DNA from 4 places in the Kitasatospora sp. NPDC005748 genome. Region 4 is predicted to be linked to each of the others. Evidence: riboswitches for the same ligand, from Rfam matches in the RefSeq annotation. Region 4 holds a riboswitch; each other region holds the start of a gene.
The links. A riboswitch is a leader RNA that binds a small molecule or an ion and turns the genes downstream of it on or off. The one in region 4 is predicted to bind cyclic di-AMP.
Positions count from the first base shown of each region.

Region 1: another riboswitch for cyclic di-AMP. It lies ahead of ABZ495_RS12410 (glycoside hydrolase family 16 protein); the one in region 4 lies ahead of ABZ495_RS29070 (transglycosylase family protein).
Region 2: another riboswitch for cyclic di-AMP. It lies ahead of ABZ495_RS16170 (transglycosylase family protein); the one in region 4 lies ahead of ABZ495_RS29070 (transglycosylase family protein).
Region 3: another riboswitch for cyclic di-AMP. It lies ahead of ABZ495_RS14340 (LysM peptidoglycan-binding domain-containing M23 family metallopeptidase); the one in region 4 lies ahead of ABZ495_RS29070 (transglycosylase family protein).

Region 1 covers NZ_JBEXYD010000012.1:52,405-57,383, forward strand. The annotation lists gene ABZ495_RS12400 (IclR family transcriptional regulator) at 1-500, shown strand, start outside; gene ABZ495_RS12405 (hypothetical protein) at 725-1,225, shown strand; gene ABZ495_RS12410 (glycoside hydrolase family 16 protein) at 1,292-2,566, opposite strand; cyclic di-AMP (ydaO/yuaA leader) riboswitch at 2,571-2,694, opposite strand; gene ABZ495_RS12415 (hypothetical protein) at 3,110-3,439, shown strand; gene ABZ495_RS12420 (alpha/beta hydrolase-fold protein) at 3,531-4,673, opposite strand; gene ABZ495_RS12425 (TetR family transcriptional regulator) at 4,974-4,979, opposite strand, start outside.
Region 2 covers NZ_JBEXYD010000018.1:16,292-21,270, reverse strand. The annotation lists gene ABZ495_RS16185 (glycoside hydrolase family 13 protein) at 1-511, shown strand, start outside; gene ABZ495_RS16180 (LacI family DNA-binding transcriptional regulator) at 537-1,556, shown strand; gene ABZ495_RS16175 (hypothetical protein) at 1,616-1,816, opposite strand; gene ABZ495_RS16170 (transglycosylase family protein) at 1,996-3,297, opposite strand; cyclic di-AMP (ydaO/yuaA leader) riboswitch at 3,284-3,442, opposite strand; gene ABZ495_RS16165 (hypothetical protein) at 3,835-4,979, shown strand, end outside.
Region 3 covers NZ_JBEXYD010000015.1:34,190-39,168, forward strand. The annotation lists gene ABZ495_RS14325 (MarR family transcriptional regulator) at 1-161, shown strand, start outside; gene purB (adenylosuccinate lyase) at 317-1,747, shown strand; gene ABZ495_RS14335 (MFS transporter) at 1,755-3,293, opposite strand; cyclic di-AMP (ydaO/yuaA leader) riboswitch at 3,604-3,764, shown strand; gene ABZ495_RS14340 (LysM peptidoglycan-binding domain-containing M23 family metallopeptidase) at 3,769-4,824, shown strand.
Region 4 covers NZ_JBEXYD010000054.1:43,374-48,352, reverse strand. The annotation lists gene ABZ495_RS29080 (septum formation initiator family protein) at 1-170, opposite strand, end outside; gene eno (phosphopyruvate hydratase) at 314-1,600, opposite strand; gene ABZ495_RS29070 (transglycosylase family protein) at 1,856-2,770, opposite strand; cyclic di-AMP (ydaO/yuaA leader) riboswitch at 2,775-2,947, opposite strand; gene ABZ495_RS29065 (cytochrome P450) at 3,222-4,496, opposite strand; gene ABZ495_RS29060 (SDR family NAD(P)-dependent oxidoreductase) at 4,655-4,979, shown strand, end outside.

The DNA.
Region 1 (4,979 bases), on a different contig from region 4:
CCTACCTGGCCGAACTGATGGAGGCCACCGGCGAGACGGCGAACCTGGCCGTGCTGGAGGGCGGCGAGGTGGTGTACGTCGGACAGGTGCAGTCGCGGCGCTCGATGCGGATGTTCACCGAGGTCGGCCGCCGGGTGCAGCCGCACTGCACGGGCGTCGGCAAGGCGCTGCTGGCCCAGCTGCCCGAGGAGGAGGCGCGGGCCGTGCTCGGCCCGAACCCGCTGCCGGCGCACACCTCCTACACCGTGACCGACCCGCAGGAGCTGCTGGTCCAGTTGGCGCAGGCGCGTGAGCGCGGCTACGTGGTGGACGACCAGGAGCAGGAGATCGGGGTGCGCTGCATTGCGCTCGCGGTGCCCGGCGCGCCGACCCCGACGGCGCTCTCCGTCTCCGGCCCGGAGGCCCGGATCCGGGCACTGGAGGAGCAGGCCGGCGCGGCCTCGCTCGTCCCCGTGATGCACCAGATCGCGGCCCGGCTGGGGCAGGTCCTCGCCCCCTGACGCGGCGTCATCACCACCGCCCCGCAAGGGACACCGGCGCGGCTCGCCCGGAGTTCGCCCGTTCGGGCGGCCCGAGGGCGGGTCGGACCTGCCTGGGAGGACCGATCGCTCACGCTGAGTCCGTGCGCGCCCCGCGACGGTGCGGGGCGCCGGAAGACAAGGGCAGGGTGAGCGCGATGTCGCGTAGTACGTCCGTACGGGGAATTCTGGGCAGGTCACTGACGGTGGGATGCGCCCTGGTGGCGATGGTCGGCGGGACCGCCCTGGCGTGTCCGACCGACGACCCCGCACCGAGCGCCGAACCGGCGGTCGCGGCGGCGAAGCCGTCCGACTCCGACCTGGAGGTGATCCGGCTGGACCCGGACCCCGTCGCGCCCGGCGGTACCACGACGCTGCACGCCTTCATCGCCAACGACGGGCCGGACCGGACCGCCTCCGCGTTCACCGTGGTGATCACCCTGCCGGAGGGCGTGACGGCCGAGGCCCCGTTCTTCCCGGACAACTGCTACGAGTTCCAGAACGGCCACCGGGTGCGCTGCACCTTCCCGGCCGGGCTGAAGCGATACCGGACCGCGACCGCACTGATCCCGCTCCGGGTGGCCTCCACCGTCCCCCTCGGCGATCTGGACGGCGGCTACGTGGCGGTGCGCAGCGACGACGACCGGAACGAGGCGAACAACCGCCAGCCGTTCACGGTCCACGTCGTGGAGAGCACCCGCGGCTGAGCGGGGCCACCGGAGCCGCGTGGGGGTCGCCCGGATCCCGTCCAGGCGGCCCCCGCGCGTGGCTTCCTAACGGTAGACCCGGACGTAGTCCGCGGCGAAGGTGATCGGAGTCGTGCCCGTCGGCGCGGCGTGGTACTGCCCGGCGCTCAGGGACAGGTTGAGGATCAGGTACGCGGACCAGTTGGCGCCGACGCCCTTGCCGTCCGAGAACACCTTCGTACCGTTGACGTACCAGTCGACCGAGGTGGCGCCGTAGTGGGTGCCGATGGTGACCCAGCCGTCCTTCGCGATCGCCTTGGCGTCGGTGTAGTACAGGTGGCCCGGGTTGACGTGGTTGGTCAGCTCCAGCAGGTTCGGGTTGTCGGGGTGGTACTCGAAGGAGTCGATCTCCCCGTTGCCGTTCTTCCAGGTCCACAGGGCCGGCCAGGCCCCCGTGCCGGCCGGGAGCTTGACCCGGGTCTCGGCGTAGTCGCCGGTCTTCACCTGGAAGCCCTCGCTGGAGTACTCGGTGGTGAGCAGCCCGGTGTCCCAGGACTTCTTGCCGTTCTCCAGCGTGTTGGCGCCCGGCTTGGCGGTGAACGTGGCGACGCCGTCGGCCACCGAGACGTTGTTCTTGTTCAGCCAGTCCAGCTTGTTGTCGTCCGGGTTGTGGTTGCCGTAGTGGTAGGCGCTGCTCTTGTCACCCGTCCAGCGCGAGCCGTAGGCGATCGGGCCGTTGAACTCGTCCGACCAGGTCAGCGACTTCCCGGCGACCGGGGCGCCGGTCGCCGGCGCGGTGGGGGCCGGGGCGGTGGGCGACGGCGTGGCGGTCGCGGTGGGCGACGGCGTCGGGGTGGGCTTGGGGGTGGCGGTCGGGTTCGGGGCGGGGGCGACGGTCGCGTCGGAGACCGCGAGCTGGCGCGAGGGCAGGTTGTGCCAGGCACCGCCGAGGTCCTGCCAGAAGCCGAACTGGGTGTACGTCCCGGCGGGCAGGGTGCGGGCACCGGTGGTGATCGACAGGCCGCTGGGGCAGATCTGCGCGTTGGAGACGTTGCCGGGGAAGTCGAGGTTGCGCCCGGCCGCGTCGCGGACGCCGACGCCGACGGTCTTGGCCGTGAAGCAGGACGAGGAGTGGACGGTCAGCGCGGCCGTGGTGGCCTTGCCCGCGACCATGGTGGCCGGGGCGAGCCTGTCCTGGGTGACGGTCGGCGCGGTGGCCGCCTGGGCGCCGGTGAGCGCCGGGACGCCGAGCAGGCCGGCGCCGCTGATGGCGAGCGCTCCGGTGGCGGCGAAGGCGGCCTTGCGGCCTCGGTGGGAGGGGCGGGCGTGGCGCGGGGTCGCGCGCCGGGCAGGCTTCTGCATGGCGGAGTCCTCTGTAGACGCCTGCGAGGTGAGCTGTCGGGTTCGGGCTGAGGTTGCCCGGCCGCCTGTGGGAGCGGCTTCACCCCTAGCCTCGGTCCGCACGCGCGAGCGCGTGGGCCGGGCACTGACCTGGGTCCCCCGCTCCCGTCCGCTGCGGTGCTCGACTGCCGACCGGCGGGTGGACAGGACTCGGCGTCCCGACGGCGGGGTCCGCGAAGGCGGACTCGTGCAGGCTAGGCAGGCCGCTCGAATGTCGACAAGCCGACGGGGGGTGTTGTCGCGCAGCTCACAGTGCGAGCCGTCCGGAGTGGATCAAGTCACCGGGGAAGTTGATCAGTTGGAGACGGGGCGGGCGCGGGGCGGCCGACGGGGCCGGCGGCGGGTCGGCGAGCGGGTGGCGGAGGTCCGGCCGGGCGGGCGCGGCGCCGGGGCGGTGTCCGCTCCGGGGCCGGGTGCCCGCATGTCCGCCGCGAAGGTCGGCCGGTCGGATAGGTTGGGAGTCCAGCCCTACCGCACAGACGAGAGACGAGGACCCGCTCCGCCATGACCGCGCCCCTGCCCGCCTTCGCCGGCCGTACCTACCTCTTCCAGGTCGACAACGGCGCGGCCTTCCGCAACGCCTACTCGCCCGACGGCAAGCGGCTGCGCTGGGAGGGCCTCGGCGAGTCGGCGGGCCAGTGGGAGGACGTCGCGCTGCACGTCGCCGAGATCGGGCCGGAGCTGTACTTCGTCAGCTGGACCGAGCAGAGCGGCATCACCGTCAGCCACGTGATGGACCTCGGCAGGCTGACGGTGCGCGCGTTCTGGACGTACGAGGGCGAGGGCGGCCGGGTCGGCGAGCTGCACACCGGGACGCTGGAGCCGGTGGCCTGAGACCGGTCCGGGGCGCCGGTGTCCTGGCGTCCTGGTGACCGGGCGCGCTGGTATCCGGGCGTTCTGGCCGGGCGGGCGGGCCCGGCGGTGGTCAGACCGTGTGGCTCGGCACCTTGAGGTGCTGGGAGAGCCACTCCAGCGAGGACGGCAGTAGCCTGCTCCAGGTCTCGAAGTTGTGGCCGCCGGTCTTCATCATGCTGTAGGAGACCTTCATGGGCGCGTGCGCGGCGGCCACGAAGGCCTCGGTGTCCCGGCGGTAGTCGCCGTCGCCCTCCCTGGTCCCGGCCAGCAGGACGGACACCTCGGGCTGCGGCAGGTTCTTCAGCCGCCACATCAGGTCCGCCTCGTTGCGACGCTGCTGGCTGCCCCGGAAGAGGTCCCCGGTGGTCGGGTCGTCGGCGGCCTGGTAGTAGCCGGAGAGCGAGACGGCGGTCGGGAAGACCTCCGGGTGCCGCATGGCGAGCTTGAGGGCGCAGTAGCCGCCGGTCGAGTTGCCCATGAAGCCCCAGGCCTGCGGATCCGAGGAGACCCGGTAGGTCGCCTGGATCGCGGCCGGGACGTCCTTGGTGAAGTACGTCTCCGACTGCGCGCCGCCCGGGATGTCCTCGCACTCGGTGTCCTGCGGGAGGGCGGGCGACGGGCGCATCAGCACCATCACGGTCGGCTGCATCCGACCCTCCTGGAGCAGCTTGAGCGCCGCGCCCGGGTAGTTCAGCCGGGTCACCAGGTTCTTGGCGATCCCGGGGAACCCGGTGCTCACGATCACCGCCGGGAACTGCCTCTGCGCGTACTCCGGCTGGAAGTACTGCGGCGGCAGGTAGACGTACCCGTCGGTGGAGAGCCGGGTGCCGGCGCCGTCGATCCGGACCTCGCGGATCTCGCCGGACTGCTTGGGGTCGCGACCGAGCGCCCCGCCGCCCTGGACCGACGCGTGCCCGATGGTCTCCACCTGGAGGCGCCCGGAGGCGTCCGCCTTGTTCTGGATGACGACCGGGCCGTTGTCGCCGGTGCCGAGCAGATCGTCCCAGCTGCTGTAGAAGGCGAAGTAGTTGTTGGCCACCAGGCCCAGCGCGGCGAGCACGGTGAGCTGGGTGGCGAGCAGCGCGCCGATCCGGCCGAGCACCGCCTGCCAGGTCGTCTTCGACAGTCTCGGCCACAGCCAGACCGTGCCGGCCATCATCACGACGGCGATCAATACGGTCAGCGCCAGCACCTTGTGGCTCGTCAGACCCATGTCCTACTTGCTCCCACGCCTCGAACTCCCCCGTCCCCGTTGTCAGGACAACTGTCAGGACAACCGGAACGGCCGCCCCGGTTCCCCCGTCCACCACGGAAGCCACCACCGAGGCGCGATCAACAACCCTAGCGGCCCGCCGGGCCCCCGTGGACCCGCCGACCAGCGGGTATGGCGGCCGGGGCGCTGCCGGGACCGCGGAAGAGCGGGCTGGCACGAGCGGAGTGACGGGCAGTGTGACGAGCGGGGTGGCGGGCGGTGTGGCGGGCGATGCGACGGGCGGCCCGGGCTGACCTCGCGTCAGCT
Region 2 (4,979 bases), on a different contig from region 4:
CCAGGGCGAGGAGCTCGGCCTGCCGGACGTCACCGACCTGCCCGACGAGGTCCGCCAGGACCCGTCCTTCTTCCGCAAGGCCGGCCAGGACGGCTACCGCGACGGCTGCCGGGTGCCGATCCCGTGGTCCGGTACCGAGGCCCCGTACGGCTTCGGCCCGACCCCCGGCGGCCCCAGCTGGCTGCCGCAGCCGGCCGAGTGGGCCGGGCTCAGCGTCGAGGCGCAGACCGGTGACCCGACGTCGACCCTGGAGCTCTACCGCAGCGCGCTGGCCATCCGCCGGGAGCAGTCCGGGCTGGGCGCCGGCACCGGGGTCGAGTGGCTGGCGAGCCCCGAGGGCACCCTGGTCTTCCGCCGCGGCTCCTTCGTCTGCACGGTGAACACCACCGCCGAGCCGGTGCGGATACCCGCGCCGGGCCGGCTGCTGCTGTCCTCCGCGGCGTCGGAGGCCGCCGACGCCGGCGGCGAAGCGGTCCTCGGACCGGACAGCACCGACTGGTGGGCGGTCTGACGTGGTTGCAATAGGCTCTGGGACCGTGACTACGGCGCGACTATCAGACATCGCGGCGCAGGCGGGGGTCAGCGAAGCCACCGTCTCCCGCGTACTCAACGGCAAGGCGAACGTTTCCGCCGCCACCCGGCAGACCGTGCTGGCGGCGCTGGACGTGCTCGGCTACGAGCGGCCGACCAGGCTGCGCCAGCGCAGTGCGGGACTGATCGGGCTGATCACCCCGGAACTGAGCAACCCGATCTTCCCCGCGCTGGCCCAGGTGATCGAGCAGGTGCTGAGCCGGCACGGGTACACCCCGGTGCTCTGCACCCAGACGCCCGGCGGCTCCACCGAGGACGAACTGGTGGAGATGCTGGTCGACCGGGGCGTGGCGGGCATCGTGTTTGTCTCCGGCCTGCACGCGGACACCACCGCCGACCACGACCGGTACGCCCGGCTGACCGGCCGGCAGGTGCCGTTCGTCCTGATCAACGGCTTCAGCGAGAAGATCGACGCGCCGTTCATCTCGCCGGATGACCGGGCCGCGATGTGGATGGCCGTCCAGCACCTGGCCGAGCTCGGCCACGAGCGGATCGGCCTCGCGGTCGGGCAGAAGCGGTACGTCCCCGTGCTGCGGAAGATCGAGGGCTTCACGGCTGCCCTGCGGGAGGTCCTCGGCCGGACCGAGGAACAGGCCCGGGAGCTCGTCCACCACACGCTGTTCAGCGTGGAGGGCGGGCACGCGGCGGCCGGCGCACTGCTCGACAAGGGCTGTACGGCGATCGTCTGCGGCAGCGACATGATGGCGCTCGGGGCGATCCGCGCGGTGCGCCAGCGGGGGCTGTCCGTGCCGCAGGACGTCTCGGTGGTCGGGTTCGACGACTCGCCGCTGATAGCTTTCACCGAGCCGCCGCTGACCACCATCCGCCAGCCGGTCGAGGCGATGGCCACCGCCGCCGTCGACGCCCTGCTGGAGGAGGTCGGCGCGAACGCCGCCCAGCGCGGTGAGTTCATGTTCCAGCCGGAGCTGGTGATGCGCGGTTCCACGGGCGCCCGCGCCCGCTGAGACGACGACCGGGGCCCCGGAGGACGATCCAGTCCTCCGGGGCCCCGTCCTGTCCGCCCTCAGCCCTCCTGCGCGGTCGGGCGCTGCTGTCCGGTCCGCTGCCCGTCGGCGGCCTCGCCGGTCCGGCTCTCGGTGCGCCGCCCCCGGGCGAGGTAGTCGCGCAGGATCAGCTCCACGGCGTCCTGCGGGTTCCTGGTGCCGGAGAGCATCATCGCGTCGATCGCGAGATTGGCGTCGAGCGTGACGGTGACCTGGGCCATGTGACTCCTCCTCGGGTGCAGAGCAGCAGCATGCCCGCCGGGCCCGGGTTCGGCCATGCCCGGGCCCGGGCCCGGGCCGTCCCGCGCGCGGGCGTGCCGGAGCCCCCGGGGAGGAGCGACCAGACTCTCCCCGGGGGCTGCGGCGGGTGGCGCGGACCGCGTGCGGACCGCGGGCGGGATCAGACCCGGCCGGCGAAGTCCGGGGCCCAGTTGGCGATGGTCTGGGTCCGCACGCCCACGCTCGGGTTGGCGGCCTCGACGTACTTGCCGTCGCCGATGTAGAGCGCGACGTGGTAGACGCCCGAGTCCTGGCCGTTGTTGGACCAGAACAGCAGGTCGCCGGCCTTGAGGGCGTCCAGCGAGACGTGGGTGCTGGCGGCGGCCTGGTCGGCGGCGACCCGCGGGACGGAGACGCCCGCGGCGCGCAGTGCGGCCTGGGTCAGGCCGGAGCAGTCCCAACCGCCGTTGCCGGTGCCGCCGTAGACGTAGGCCTGGCCGACCTTCGACTGGGCGAAGGAGACCGCGGCGGCCATGCTGCCGGTGGCGGCCTGGGCCGGCGCCTCGGCCGACGCCTGGGCGGCGGGCTTGGCGGCCGGAGCCTGGGTCTGCGCGGCCGGCTTGGTGGCGGTCGCGGTGGAGCCGTCGGCCTTGCCGGTGGCGCCCGAGGAGCGGTTGAACCAGTCGAAGCCCTGGCCGGACTCGTCCGAGGCCCGGGTCTTCGCGCGGTCGCCCAGGCTCAGGTGCTGGCCCGGGTAGATGACGTGCGGGCCGTCGCCGAGGGTGCCGCGGTTGAGCTCGTAGAGCCGCTCCCAGCCGCCCTGGACGTTGTTCTTGTCGGCGATCGAGGAGAGCCAGTCGCCCGCGACCACGGTGTAGTCGGAGGAGGCCTGCGCGTCCTGACGGTACTGCTGCCAGTTCCGGCCCTGCGACTGCTGGGCGGAGTCGGCGGCCGGGGTCTCGGCGGCCTTCGGGGCGGCCTTGGGCGCGGCCGGCTTGGCGGCGGGGGCGGGGGTCTGCGCCGGGGCCGGGGTGGCCTTCGGGGCGGCCGGCTTGGCGGCGGTCGCGGTGTCGACGGCGGCCGGGGTGCCGCCCTTGGTCAGACCGGCCTGGACGGAGCAGACGGGCCAGGCGCCGGGGCCCTGGACGGCGAGCACCTTCTCGGCGACCGCGATCTGCTGGTCCTTGGTTGCGAGGTCGGCACGCGCGGCGTAGCTGGTGCCGCCGAACGCCGCCCAGGTGGAGTTGGTGAACTGGAGGCCGCCGTAGAAACCGTTGCCGGTGTTGATGCTCCAGTTGCCGGTGCTCTCGCACTGGGCGACCTTGTCCCAGGTGGCGACGGAGGCGGCCGAGGCGGAGCCGGCGGTGAGGCAGGGGACGGTGAGGCCGATGCCGACGACGCCGAGGGTGGCGATCGCTCGGCGGGTGCGGCCGGACAGGCGGGTGCCGTTGGTGGGCAGCATGGTGACGCGGTCCTCTCCCACGCCTGCGAGGTGAGCTGTCGGATTCGGGCTGGAGTTGCCCGGCCGCGCTGTGGACGCGGCTTCACCCCTAGCCCCGAACCGGTACGAACCGGTCCCGGGCGACTTACCTGTGGTTCCCCCGCTCCTGCCGTGGTGCGTTCTGCGCTGCCAGCGCACCCGACGGCAGGACTCGGCGTTGCGGGTGGGCTGGGTCCGTGTGGCCACGAACGGGGAGCACGTTAAGCAGACTTAAGTTCATACCGCAAACATGTGTGACGGTCATCACAGTTTATGAGGAGCGTGCTGAATGGCTGTCCACCATGATCAGAAATGACCGATTTCGAGCAACGCCCGTCGGAGTCACGGCAACTGCCTATGCTTCAGGGCATCAGGACCGACGCGGCCGTCTGGGGGGAGGGCTTCGCAGCGATGGCGATGGACGAGGGTCCGGAGGCCGGCGCGCCGGCCGAGCGGCCGCGTGGAACGCACCGCCGGGCAAAACACCGCAGAGCGGACATCCCGCCCGCCGAGCCCCGAACTCCCCTGCCCCGGCGGACGATGCTGCGCTGGCTCGCCGTCGGCACGGTCTTCGCGGCGGTCGGCGGCGAGGAGGCACTGCGGCGCTCCCTGGACGGCCGCTCCGCGCCCGTCGCCGCCGCGGAGGACCCCGCCACGGGGCCGGGAGCGGCCGACCCGGCCGCGGAGCACCGGCACGGCGCCCCCGCCGAGGGGACGGGCGCGCCCGGGCAGCCCACCGCCGGAGCCGCCCCCGCACCCACCCCCGACCAGGGCGGCCGCCCCTGGTCGGACCCGGCCGGCTGGGGCGGCCGGGTACCCGGACCGCAGAGCGCCGTCCGGATCACCGACCGGGTGCTGCTCGACACCGACGCCGCGATCGGCTCGCTGCTGGTCGAGCCGGGCGGTGCGCTCACCTTCGCCGCCGACCGCAGCCTCACCCTCGCCGCCGCGGGCAACGTCGAGATCCGCGGCACCCTCGCGCTCGCCCCCGAGGGCGCCGCCGTGCACACCGTGCGCTTCCCCGCCGTCGACGAGCGGCGCTTCCGGGGGGACGGCATGAAGGTGGTCGACACCGACGTCGGCCTCTGGGTCACCGGCGCCGGGTACCTGCGGCTGGACGGCGCGGCCAAGACCGCCTGGGTACGCGCTGACCGGGCGCTCGAGGCGGGCGACACCACCGTCAGCCTGGCCGCGCCGCCCACCGGTTGGCTGCCCGGCGACGAACTGGCCGTCACCCCGACCGGCCCGCCCGGCGAGGACGGCTTCTCCACCCGCTACGACCTCGCCGTCGTCCGGTCCGTCAGCGGATCCACCGTCACCCTGGAGGCGCCGCTGACGTACGCGCACCCCCGGGTCGGCGCCGGAGGGGGCGTCACGGTCGGCGCCGAGGTGCTCAACCTGACCCGCAGCGTGCGGATCGAGGGCACCGCCGAGGGCCGCGCCCACGTCCACCTCACCACCTCCCGCCGGGCCGACCTGCGGCACGCGGCGCTGCGCTGGGTCGGCCCGCGCACCGACACCGCGGAGTCCTGGAAGGGCCCGGACGGCAGCGCCCCGGTGACCGCCCCGGTGCTCGGCCGGTACGGGCTGCACTTCCACATGCTGGGCGACACCACCCGGGGTACCGTCGTCGAGGGCCTGGTGGTCCGCGACGCGGGGAGCCACGCCTTCGTCCCGCACGCCAG
Region 3 (4,979 bases), on a different contig from region 4:
TCACCGAGCAGGGCCGCGAGATCCTCGGGCTGATCCGCGGCGAGATGAGCCGTACCCACCACGCCTTCGAGGCGATGACGGACGAGCAGCGGATCTCGCTGCACTCGATCTGCGCGCAGGTGCTGCCGGTCCTCGCCGGGCGCTCGCCCGGCACGATGTAGCGGTTCGGCGGTTCGGCGGCACAGCGGCACAGCGGCACAGCGGCACAACGGCACGGCAGCGCAGCGGTACGGCGATCGGCCGGGGCGGGCGCGGGAGGCGGCAGCGCCCGGTCCGCCGCCGCTCGCGCTGACCTCGGCTGTTAGGCTTGCGAAGCGTGAGCGCGAAGCCCCAGATCCCCAATGTCCTGGCCTCCCGGTACGCCTCGGCGACCCTGGCCCAGCTGTGGTCCCCCGAGCACAAGGTGGTCCTTGAGCGCCACCTGTGGCTCGCCGTCCTGAAGGCCCAGCAGGACCTCGGCGTGGAGGTGCCCGCGGGCGCCGTCGCCGACTACGAGCGGGTGATCGACCAGGTCGACCTCGGTTCGATCGCCGCCCGCGAGCGGGTCACCCGGCACGACGTGAAGGCGCGGATCGAGGAGTTCAGCGACCTCGCCGGCCACGAGCAGATCCACAAGGGCATGACCTCCCGGGACCTGACCGAGAACGTCGAGCAGCTGCAGATCCGCCAGTCGCTGGAGCACGTCCGCGACCGCACGGTCGCCGTGCTGGTCCGCCTGGGCCGGCTCGCCGCCCAGCACTCCGAGCTGGTCATGGCCGGCCGGTCGCACAACGTCGCCGCGCAGGCCACCACCCTGGGCAAGCGCTTCGCGACCGTCGCCGACGAGGTGCTGGTCGCCTTCCGCCGGCTGGAGGAGCTGATCGCCCGCTACCCGCTGCGCGGGATCAAGGGCCCGGTCGGCACCGCCCAGGACATGCTGGACCTGCTCGGCGGCGACACCGACAAGCTCGCCGAGCTGGAGCGCCGGGTGGCCGGTCACCTCGGCTTCGACCACGTGCTGACCAGCGTCGGCCAGGTCTACCCGCGCTCGCTGGACTTCGAGGTGCTCACCGCCCTCGTCCAGCTCTCGGCCGGGCCGTCCAGCCTGGCCAAGACGATCCGCCTGATGGCCGGCCACGAGCTGGTCACCGAGGGGTTCAAGGAGGGCCAGGTCGGCTCCTCCGCGATGCCGCACAAGATGAACACCCGCTCCTGCGAGCGCGTCAACGGCCTGGCCGTCATCCTGCGCGGGTACGCCTCGATGACCGCCGAGCTGGGCGGCGACCAGTGGAACGAGGGCGACGTCTCCTGCTCGGTGGTCCGCCGGGTCGCGCTGCCGGACGCCTTCTTCGCCTTCGACGGCCTGCTGGAGACCTTCCTGACCGTCCTCGACGAGTTCGGCGCCTTCCCCGCCGTGATCGAGGCCGAGCTGGACCGCTACCTGCCGTTCCTGGCCACCACCAAGGTGCTGATGGGCGCGGTGCGGGCGGGCGTCGGCCGGGAGACCGGACACGAGGTCATCAAGGAGCACGCCGTCGCCTCGGCGCTGGCGATGCGGGCCGGCGCGCGGGAGAACGAGCTGCTGGACCGGCTGGCGGCGGACGCGCGGATCCCGCTGGACCGGGCCGGGCTGGACGCGCTGCTGGCCGACCGGCTCTCCTTCACCGGCGCGGCCGGTGCCCAGGTCGCCGAGGTGGTCCGCCAGGTCGAGGCCGTCGCGGCCGCCTACCCCGAGGCCGCCAAGTACGGCCCGGGTGACATCCTCTGACGTTGCCTCAGGCCTTCGTGGGCCCCGCCGCCGATCCGGTGGCGGGGCCTTCGCCGTGTCCGGCGGCGGCATGGCCCGGATCCAGCGGAGGGGCGGTGCCGCAGGCGTAGGTGCAGTCCGGCTCGGCGACCGGGTGGTCCTCGGGGGCCAGCACATTGCCCCGGACGGTGGTGAACGCCGTCACCGCGCCGGTGACCAGCAGCCCGGCGCAGATCAGCATCGCGGTCCGGAAGGCGGAGTCCACCGCGGCCGGCACCCGGTAGGCCTCGCCGCTGAGCCCGGCCAGCGCCGGCAGGGCGGCCACCGCGAGCAGCCCGGCCGCGCGGGCGGCGGCGTTGTTGACGCCGCTGGCGATCCCGGCATGCCGGACCTCCACCGCCGCGAGCACCGTCGCGGTCAGCGGCGCGACCAGCAGGACCATCCCGCAGCCCATCACGGTGGCGGCCGGCAGCACGTCCGTCCAGTACGAGGCGTCGGAGCCGATCCGCAGCATCAGCAGGACCCCCGTCGCGCAGAGCAGCGGCCCCACGGTGAGCGGGAGGCGCGGGCCGATCCGCTTGCCGAGCCGGCCGGCCCGGGCGGACAGCGTGAGCATCAGCACGGTGATCGGCAGCAGGGCGAGCCCGGAGACCAGTGGGGAGAAGCCGGAGACGATCTGCAGCTGGACGACCAGGAGGAAGAAGACGCCGCTGAACGCCGCGTAGACGCAGAGGGTGACCAGGTTCACCGCGGTGAACAGGCGGGAGGAGAAGAGGCCGAGCGGCAGCATCGGCTCCGGGACGCGGCGTTCGACCACCACGAAGGCCGTGCCCAGCAGCAGGCCGGCCGCGCCGGACACCCACACCACGGCCGAGAGCCCGTCGCCCGCCGCGGTCAGCGCGTAGGTGACCGAGCCCAGCGCGAGCGCGGCCAGCGCCGCGCCGAGGACGTCGAACCGGCCGGTCGCGCTCTCGTCCCGGCTCTCCGGGACGTGCCGGGAGGCCACCGCGACCACCAGGGCGGCGAGCGGGACGTTCAACAGGAAGATCCACCGCCAGCCGGGGCCGTCCACCAGCCAGCCGCCGAGGAACGGGCCGATCGCGGCGGACACCCCGCCGAGGCCGGACCAGAGGCCGACCGCCGCCGAGCGGTCGTCAGGGTGGAACACCGCCTGGAGCATCGCCAGCGAGCCGGGGGTGAGCAGCGCCCCGCCGACGCCCTGCACCGCGCGGGCGGCGACCAGCACCTCGATGGTGGGGGCCGCGGCGCAGGCCGCCGAGGCGGCGGCGAACCAGAGCACGCCGATCAGGAAGACGCGGCGCCGGCCGTAGCGGTCACCGAGCGCGCCGCCGAGCAGGATCAGGCCGGCCAGGGTGAGCAGATAGGCGTTGAGCGTCCATTGCAGGGCGGCGAGCGGAGCGCCGAGATCGGTGCCGATCCGGGGCAGTGCGACGTTGACGACGGTGCCGTCGAGCATCGCCATGCTGGAGCCGAGCACCGTCGCCAGTAGTACCCAGCGGCCCTGCGCGGTGCCCAGGCGCAGGGTGCCGGCCTCGGAGGTGGCCACCGCCTGATCCTGCGCTCCGGGACGCGACGTGACAAGGGTCACCGGGGGTGTGTCGGCGGATGGCTTTCCGTAGGTGATCGCATGCGTACGGACACCGAAATCGGCGGAGCGTCGTGGATCAGTGGCACGCGGTGAATCGATTGTGCACATACTGTGCAGCCGATCATTCGGAGTGTCACGGCCTTCCCGGTAGTGGTTGTCGATTCAAGAGATCGACATTGCTTCGCCCGGGCGGATGAGTTTTAGTTCAGCGACCGCCCGGCATTGGACCGGGTGGCCACCGGGTGGAACGCCTAGTCCTGCCGCTGCCCGGTGGTACGAACCGAACTCTGTACGGCAGGAGCGGGGGACCCAAAGGTAAGTCGCCGGACCGGAATTCACGGTCCGGCTTGGGGTGAAGCCGCGCTATGCGGCCGGGCAACTCCAGCCCGAACCCGACAGCTCACCTCGCAGGCGTCGGAGAGGACAGTTCGCCATGCCCGCACAGGCTCGTCGTATCACCCTGCCCCGCGCCGCCCGCATCGGCATCGCCACCGCCGTGACCGGCGCCGCTTTCGCCCTCCCGCTGGTGACCACCATCAGCGCCCAGGCCCACACCGCTCCGGCCGCCAAGCCCGCGCAGACCTCCACCTGGACCGGCGCCACCAGCGTCGACGCCGCGCCGGCCGCTGCCGCCAAGCCGGCCGCCGAGGCCGCCAAGCCGGCCGCCGCGCCGGCCGAGGAGAGCTACAAGGTCGTCGGCGGGGACACCCTGTCGAAGATCGCCGACGCCAAGCAGGTCGAGGGTGGCTGGAAGGCCCTCTACGACCACAACCGCTCGGTCGTCGGTGCCAACCCGAACCTCATCTTCCCGGGTCAGCAGCTCGCGCTGGGTGCCAAGGCCGCCGCCGCTCCGGCTGCCGCCGAGGCCGCCAAGCCCGCCGCCCCGGCCGCCAAGCCGCAGGTCTCGCAGGACGCGCAGAAGCCGGCTGCCCAGCACGCCGCCCCGAAGCCGGTCCAGGCCGCCAAGCCCGCCGAGGCCCCGGCTGCCAAGCCGGCCGCCCCCGCCGCCAAGCCGGCCGCCCCCGCCGCGAAGCCGGCCGCTCCGGCCGCTCCCGCCGCGCCGGCCGCCGTGGCCAGCACCTCGGGCTTCGTCGCCCCCCTCGCCAACCCGAAGCTCGGCACCGCCTACGGCGTGGCCGGCTCGATGTGGGCCTCCGGTCACCACACCGGTGCCGACTTCGTCGCCTCCACCGGCACCCCGCTGCGCGCCGTCGGCGCCGGCACCGTGGTGAAGGCCGGCAACGGCGGCGCCTACGGCAACGAGGTCGAGATCAAGCTCGCCGACGGCCACTACGCCGAGTACGCGCACCTGTCCTCGATCGGTGTGAAGATCGGTCAGACCGTCACCGCCGGCCAGCAGATCGGCCTCTCGGGTGCCACCGGCAACGTGACCGGCCCGCACCTGCACTTCGAGATCCGCACCGGCTCGGAGTACGGCTCGGACATCGACCCGATCGCCTACCTGCGGGCGCACGGCGTCTCCCTCTGACCTGAGGTCGGACTTCCGCTGGGTGCGGGGCGTACGACCTCCCGGGATGGTCATGTCGGGTGACCGCTCGACCGGGTGGTCGCCGCACCGTCAGCGGATCATGGGCGCGGGACACGCCCTGGCCGGCCCGGCTCGCGAATTTCCTTCGCGAGCCG
Region 4 (4,979 bases):
GCGTGCTCGGCCTTCGCCCGCTGGGCGGAGATCTCGGAACGCTGGGAGATGAACTGCCTGGTCGGGTAGGCCAGGATCGCGACCAGGGAGCAGAGCACCAGGACGAGGACGGTCGCCCGGCTCGTGAAGCGAGGCCGGGCGGCAAAGCCCGGGATCCTCCAGCCTGCCATCTCCCGTGTCCCCTCCTGATCGCGACGGTGCCCCGCCGTCCACCCTACGGGGTGAACGGCGGGGCACCGGTCAGGCTTGCGCTACTGGGCGCGATCGGCCCTCGTGACGGGCCCGGGCCGACGACTGCTCGGCCGCGCGGTCACTACTCGGCGGAGCGGAAGCGCGGGAACGCGCCGCGGCCGGCGTACTCGGCCGCGTCGTCGAGGATCTCCTCGATGCGCAGCAGCTGGTTGTACTTGGCGACGCGCTCGGAGCGGGCCGGGGCGCCGGTCTTGATCTGGCCGCAGTTGGTGGCGACGGCGAGGTCGGCGATGGTGACGTCCTCGGTCTCACCGGAGCGGTGCGACATCATGCAGCGGTAGCCGTTGCGCTGGGCCAGCTCGACGGCGTCCAGGGTCTCGGTCAGCGAGCCGATCTGGTTCACCTTGACCAGCAGCGCGTTGGCGGTGCCGGTCTCGATGCCCTTGGCCAGGCGGGCCGGGTTGGTGACGAACAGGTCGTCGCCGACCAGCTGGACCTTGTCGCCCAGCTTGACGGTCATGGCCTTCCAGCCGTCCCAGTCCGACTCGTCCAGCGGGTCCTCGATGGAGACCAGCGGGTACGCGGCGACGAGCTCGGCGTAGTACTCGATGAGCTCGGCGGCGGAGAGCGCCTTGCCCTCGAACTGGTAGGCACCGTCCTGGTAGAACTCGGAGGCGGCGACGTCCAGGGCGAGCGCGATGTCCCGGCCGGGCACGTAACCGGCCTTCTGGATGGCCTCGGTGATGAGGTCCAGGGCCTCGCGGTTGCTGTCCAGGTTCGGCGCGAAGCCGCCCTCGTCGCCGAGGCCGGTGGACAGGCCGCGCTCCTTCAGCACGCCCTTGAGGGTGTGGTAGACCTCGACGCCCCAGCGGACGGCCTCGGAGAAGGACTCCGCGCCGATCGGAGCGATCATGAACTCCTGGATGTCGACGTTGGAGTCCGCGTGCGAGCCACCGTTGAGGATGTTCATCATCGGGACGGGCAGGACGTGGGCGTTCGGGCCGCCCAGGTAGCGGAACAGCGGCAGGTCGCTGGCCTCGGAGGCGGCGTGCGCCACGGCGAGCGAGACGCCCAGGATCGCGTTGGCGCCGAGCGAGGACTTGTCCGGCGTGGCGTCCAGGTCGAGCATGGCCTGGTCGATCAGGCGCTGCTCGGTGGCGTCGTAGCCGACCAGCTCGGGGCCGATCTGCTCGATGACGGCCAGGACGGCCTTCTCCACGCCCTTGCCGAAGTAGCGGTTCTTGTCACCGTCGCGAAGCTCCAGCGCCTCGAAGGCACCGGTGGAGGCACCCGACGGGACAGCGGCACGGCCGGTGCTGCCGTCGTCGAGGCCGACCTCGACCTCGACCGTGGGGTTGCCACGCGAGTCGAGAATCTCACGGGCTACGACGACATCGATGGACGGCACGAGGCATCTCCTAGCGGAAGCAGGTTCGGCTGACGATGGGTGCTGTCGGCCGGATGGTTGCGGAGTCGTTACGACCAGAGCCTAACCGCACGGGCTCCCGGGACCACGTCGACCTCGGTCCCGTCTCAGCGTGTGGCCGGGCTACCCACCGGTAGTTCACCTGGTTGTCCCACGAAATGCGGCCGGATGCGGACGAAGGGGGCCGAACCGGCCCCCTTCGTGGCGTCACCGCACGGGGAGTCACCACACGGGCGGTCAGCCGAGGTCGAGCTGCTGGCCCGGGAGGATCAGGTTGGGGTCGGTGCCGACGGTGCCGCGGTTGCCGTCGTACAGCGTCTGCCAGCCGCCCTCGACGCCCTGGGCGGCGGCGATCGTCGACAGGGTGTCACCGGACTGGACGGTGTAGCCGTGCCCGGTGCGCTGCTGGGCGGCGGGAGCGGCCGCGGCCGGGGCGCCGTGGGCGGCGGCGGGGCGGCTGTCCTGGCCCGCGTACCCGCTCGTCTGCTGGGCGGCCTGCTGACCGGCGTACTGCTGGTAGACGCTCTGGTGGCTGGTCCAGTACCAGGCGCCGTCACTCTGGTACCAGAAGACCTTCGCGTCGGCGTCCCAGCCGGGCTGGCCGGCGAAGCCCGGAGCCCGGTCGTCCTGCTGGGCGGGCTGCTGGGCGGCGGGCTTCGGGGCCTGCTGCTGGGCCGGCTTCTGGGCGGGCTTCTGCGCCGGCTTCGACTGGGCCGGCTTGGCGGCGGCCGTCGGCTCGGCGTCCGAGGAGGTGTCGACCGAGGCCGCGGCCCCACCCTTGGCCAGGCCCGCCTTCTGGGAGCAGACCGGCCAGGCGCCCGGCCCCTGCGAGGCGAGGACCTTCTCGGCGACCGAGATCTGCTGCGCCCGGCTGGCCTGGTGGGCCTGCGGCGCGTACGAGGTGCCGCCGAACGCCTTCCAGGTGCTGGAGGTGAACTGGAGGCCGCCGTAGAAGCCGTTGCCGGTGTTGATGCCCCAGTTGCCGCCGCTCTCGCACTGGGCGACCGCGTCCCAGGTCGAGGCCGGGGCGGCCGAAGCGCCGGTGGCGGTGAGGAGCGGCAGGGCGAGTCCGACACCGGCCACGCCGGCAACGGCGATGGCCTTCTCGGTCTGGGTGCGACGACGGTGACGGCCGGTTCCGACGAAGAGCATGGGGAAGTCCTCTCCGCACGCCTGCGAGGTGAGCTGTCGGGTTCGGACCGGGAGGTGGCCCGGCCGCACGACGCGGACGCCTTCTGCCCGCGCGGGCGGCTTCACCCCAAGCCGTGGGGGACGGCAACAAACCTGGTTCCCCCGCCCCTGCCCAAGGGTTCTGGTCGGTTTCCCGTAACGCGGCGGGCAGGATTCGGCGTTCCGCGCACGAGGTCCGCAGCTGCGAACTCCAGGGAGGGTAGACAGATCCTCACATCAATAACAAGCTCATATCGCAGGTATCACACATAAATTACGGCGCGTGGCCGATCGCCTACCAACGACAGGGCTATGTCCGGTTTGATGCAGATTCATACCCGCTGCCAGAGCGTGTCGGCGACATCCCGTCAGCGTGTCGGGGTCTCGGCGCGACGAGATCGAGGCACCGCCGGGGGGCGCCGGACGGATTTGCTCAGAGCCCGTCCACCGGTGCCGCGGAGGGCTTCTCTGGGGTGAATTCCACCGGGAGATCGCGCAGCCCACGCATGATCAGGCCACCACGCCAGCGGAGCTCCTCCGGGCTAGCGGCGAGTCGCAGATCGGGCAACCGGGTGAGCAGGGTGGTGAGCGCCGCGCGCCCCTCCAACCGGGCCAGCGGAGCACCGATGCAGTAGTGGATGCCGTGCCCGAAGCCGAGGTGCGGGTTGTCCGTCCGGGCCAGGTCGAGGGTGTTCTCGTCGGCGAACCGTGCCGGGTCCCGGTCCGCCGCCGCGAGCACCACCAGCACCGGATCGCCGACCGGGATGTCCACGCCGCCGATGGTCAGCGGGCTGGTCGCGAACCGCCAGGTGGCGAGCTCCACCGGCCCGTCGTAGCGCAGGAGTTCCTCGATACCGGTCTCCAGCAGCGCGGTCTCGCCGCGGGCGATCGAGTCCTGGAGCAGCGCCCGCTGCCCGGGGTTGCGCAGCAGGGCGTAGGTGCCATTGCCGATCAGGTTCACGGTCGTCTCGAACCCGGCGAAGAGGAGGATGAAGGCCATCGCCGCGGCCTCGTTCTCGGTCAGGTGCTCACCGTGGTCGCTTGCCCGGATCAGCCCCGAGATGAGGTCGTCGCCGGGATCGGCCCGCTTGCGGTGGATCAGCTCCGCCAGGTAGGCGCGCATCCGCTTGACGGCGCGTCCCACCCCGCCGCGCTGCCCGCTGCCATGGCGGATCATCATGCCCGCCCAGTCCCGGAAGTCGTCCTGGTCCTCGGCCGGCACGCCGAGCAGGTCGCAGATCGCGTAGATCGGCAGCGGGAAGGCGAACTCGTGGATCAGGTCCGCCGAGCCGCGCTCCGCGAAGCCGTCGATCAGCCGGTCGGTGAGCTGCTGCACCCGGGGCTCGAACTCCGCCACCCGGCGCGGCGTGAACGCCTTCGAGACCAGCCGGCGCAGCCGGGTGTGGTCCGGCGGGTCGATGTTCAGCAGGTGGGTCATCAGATTGGCCTGGCGCTCGCCGGGGATGCCGACCCGGCCGCTGCGGTGGGCGTGCCCGCTGTGGTGGGCCGGGTCCTTCGAGAGCCGGCTGTCGGCGAGCGCCTGCCGGGCGTCCGCGTACCTGGTCACCAGCCAGGCCTCGACCCCGCTCGGCAGGGTGGTGCGGTGCACCGGTTCGTGCTCCCGCAGCCACGCGTACGCCGGGTACGGGTCGGCGGCGAACTCCCAGGTGAAGAGCGGCGGGCGGGCTGAATCGGGCTGAACTGGCATGTGTCGACCGTATCCGGTGGGGAACCCCGGCGTGGCAGGCGTGAGCCTGGTCACCTGAGGGGTAATCCCTGTTGCGGAGGGTCAGGACCTGCCTACGATCCTCCGCAAGCAAAATGCGTGGGCGCCGGTGCGGAGCCGCCCACAGGGAGGAGCGCACCATGCGGGTCACCGGGGCAGTCGTGGTCATCGCCGTACTCGCCGGCGGGTCGGGAGCCGGCCTCGCCCGCCGGTTCACCGCCGCGGGCGCCTCCGGCGTCCTCATCGCCGACCAGCAGGTCGGCATCGCCGAGGACCTCGCCACCGAACTCGACCGGCCGGGCTGCCCGGTCGTCGGCGTCTGCGGCGACATCCGCCGCCCGAGCGACATCGCCGCCCTGGTCGACACCACCGAGAAGCACCTCGGCCCGATCGACCTGTTCTGCGTCGCCGGGCCGGGCGGCGAGCGCGTCCTCTCCCTCGCCGAGCTGCCGGACCACCTCGACC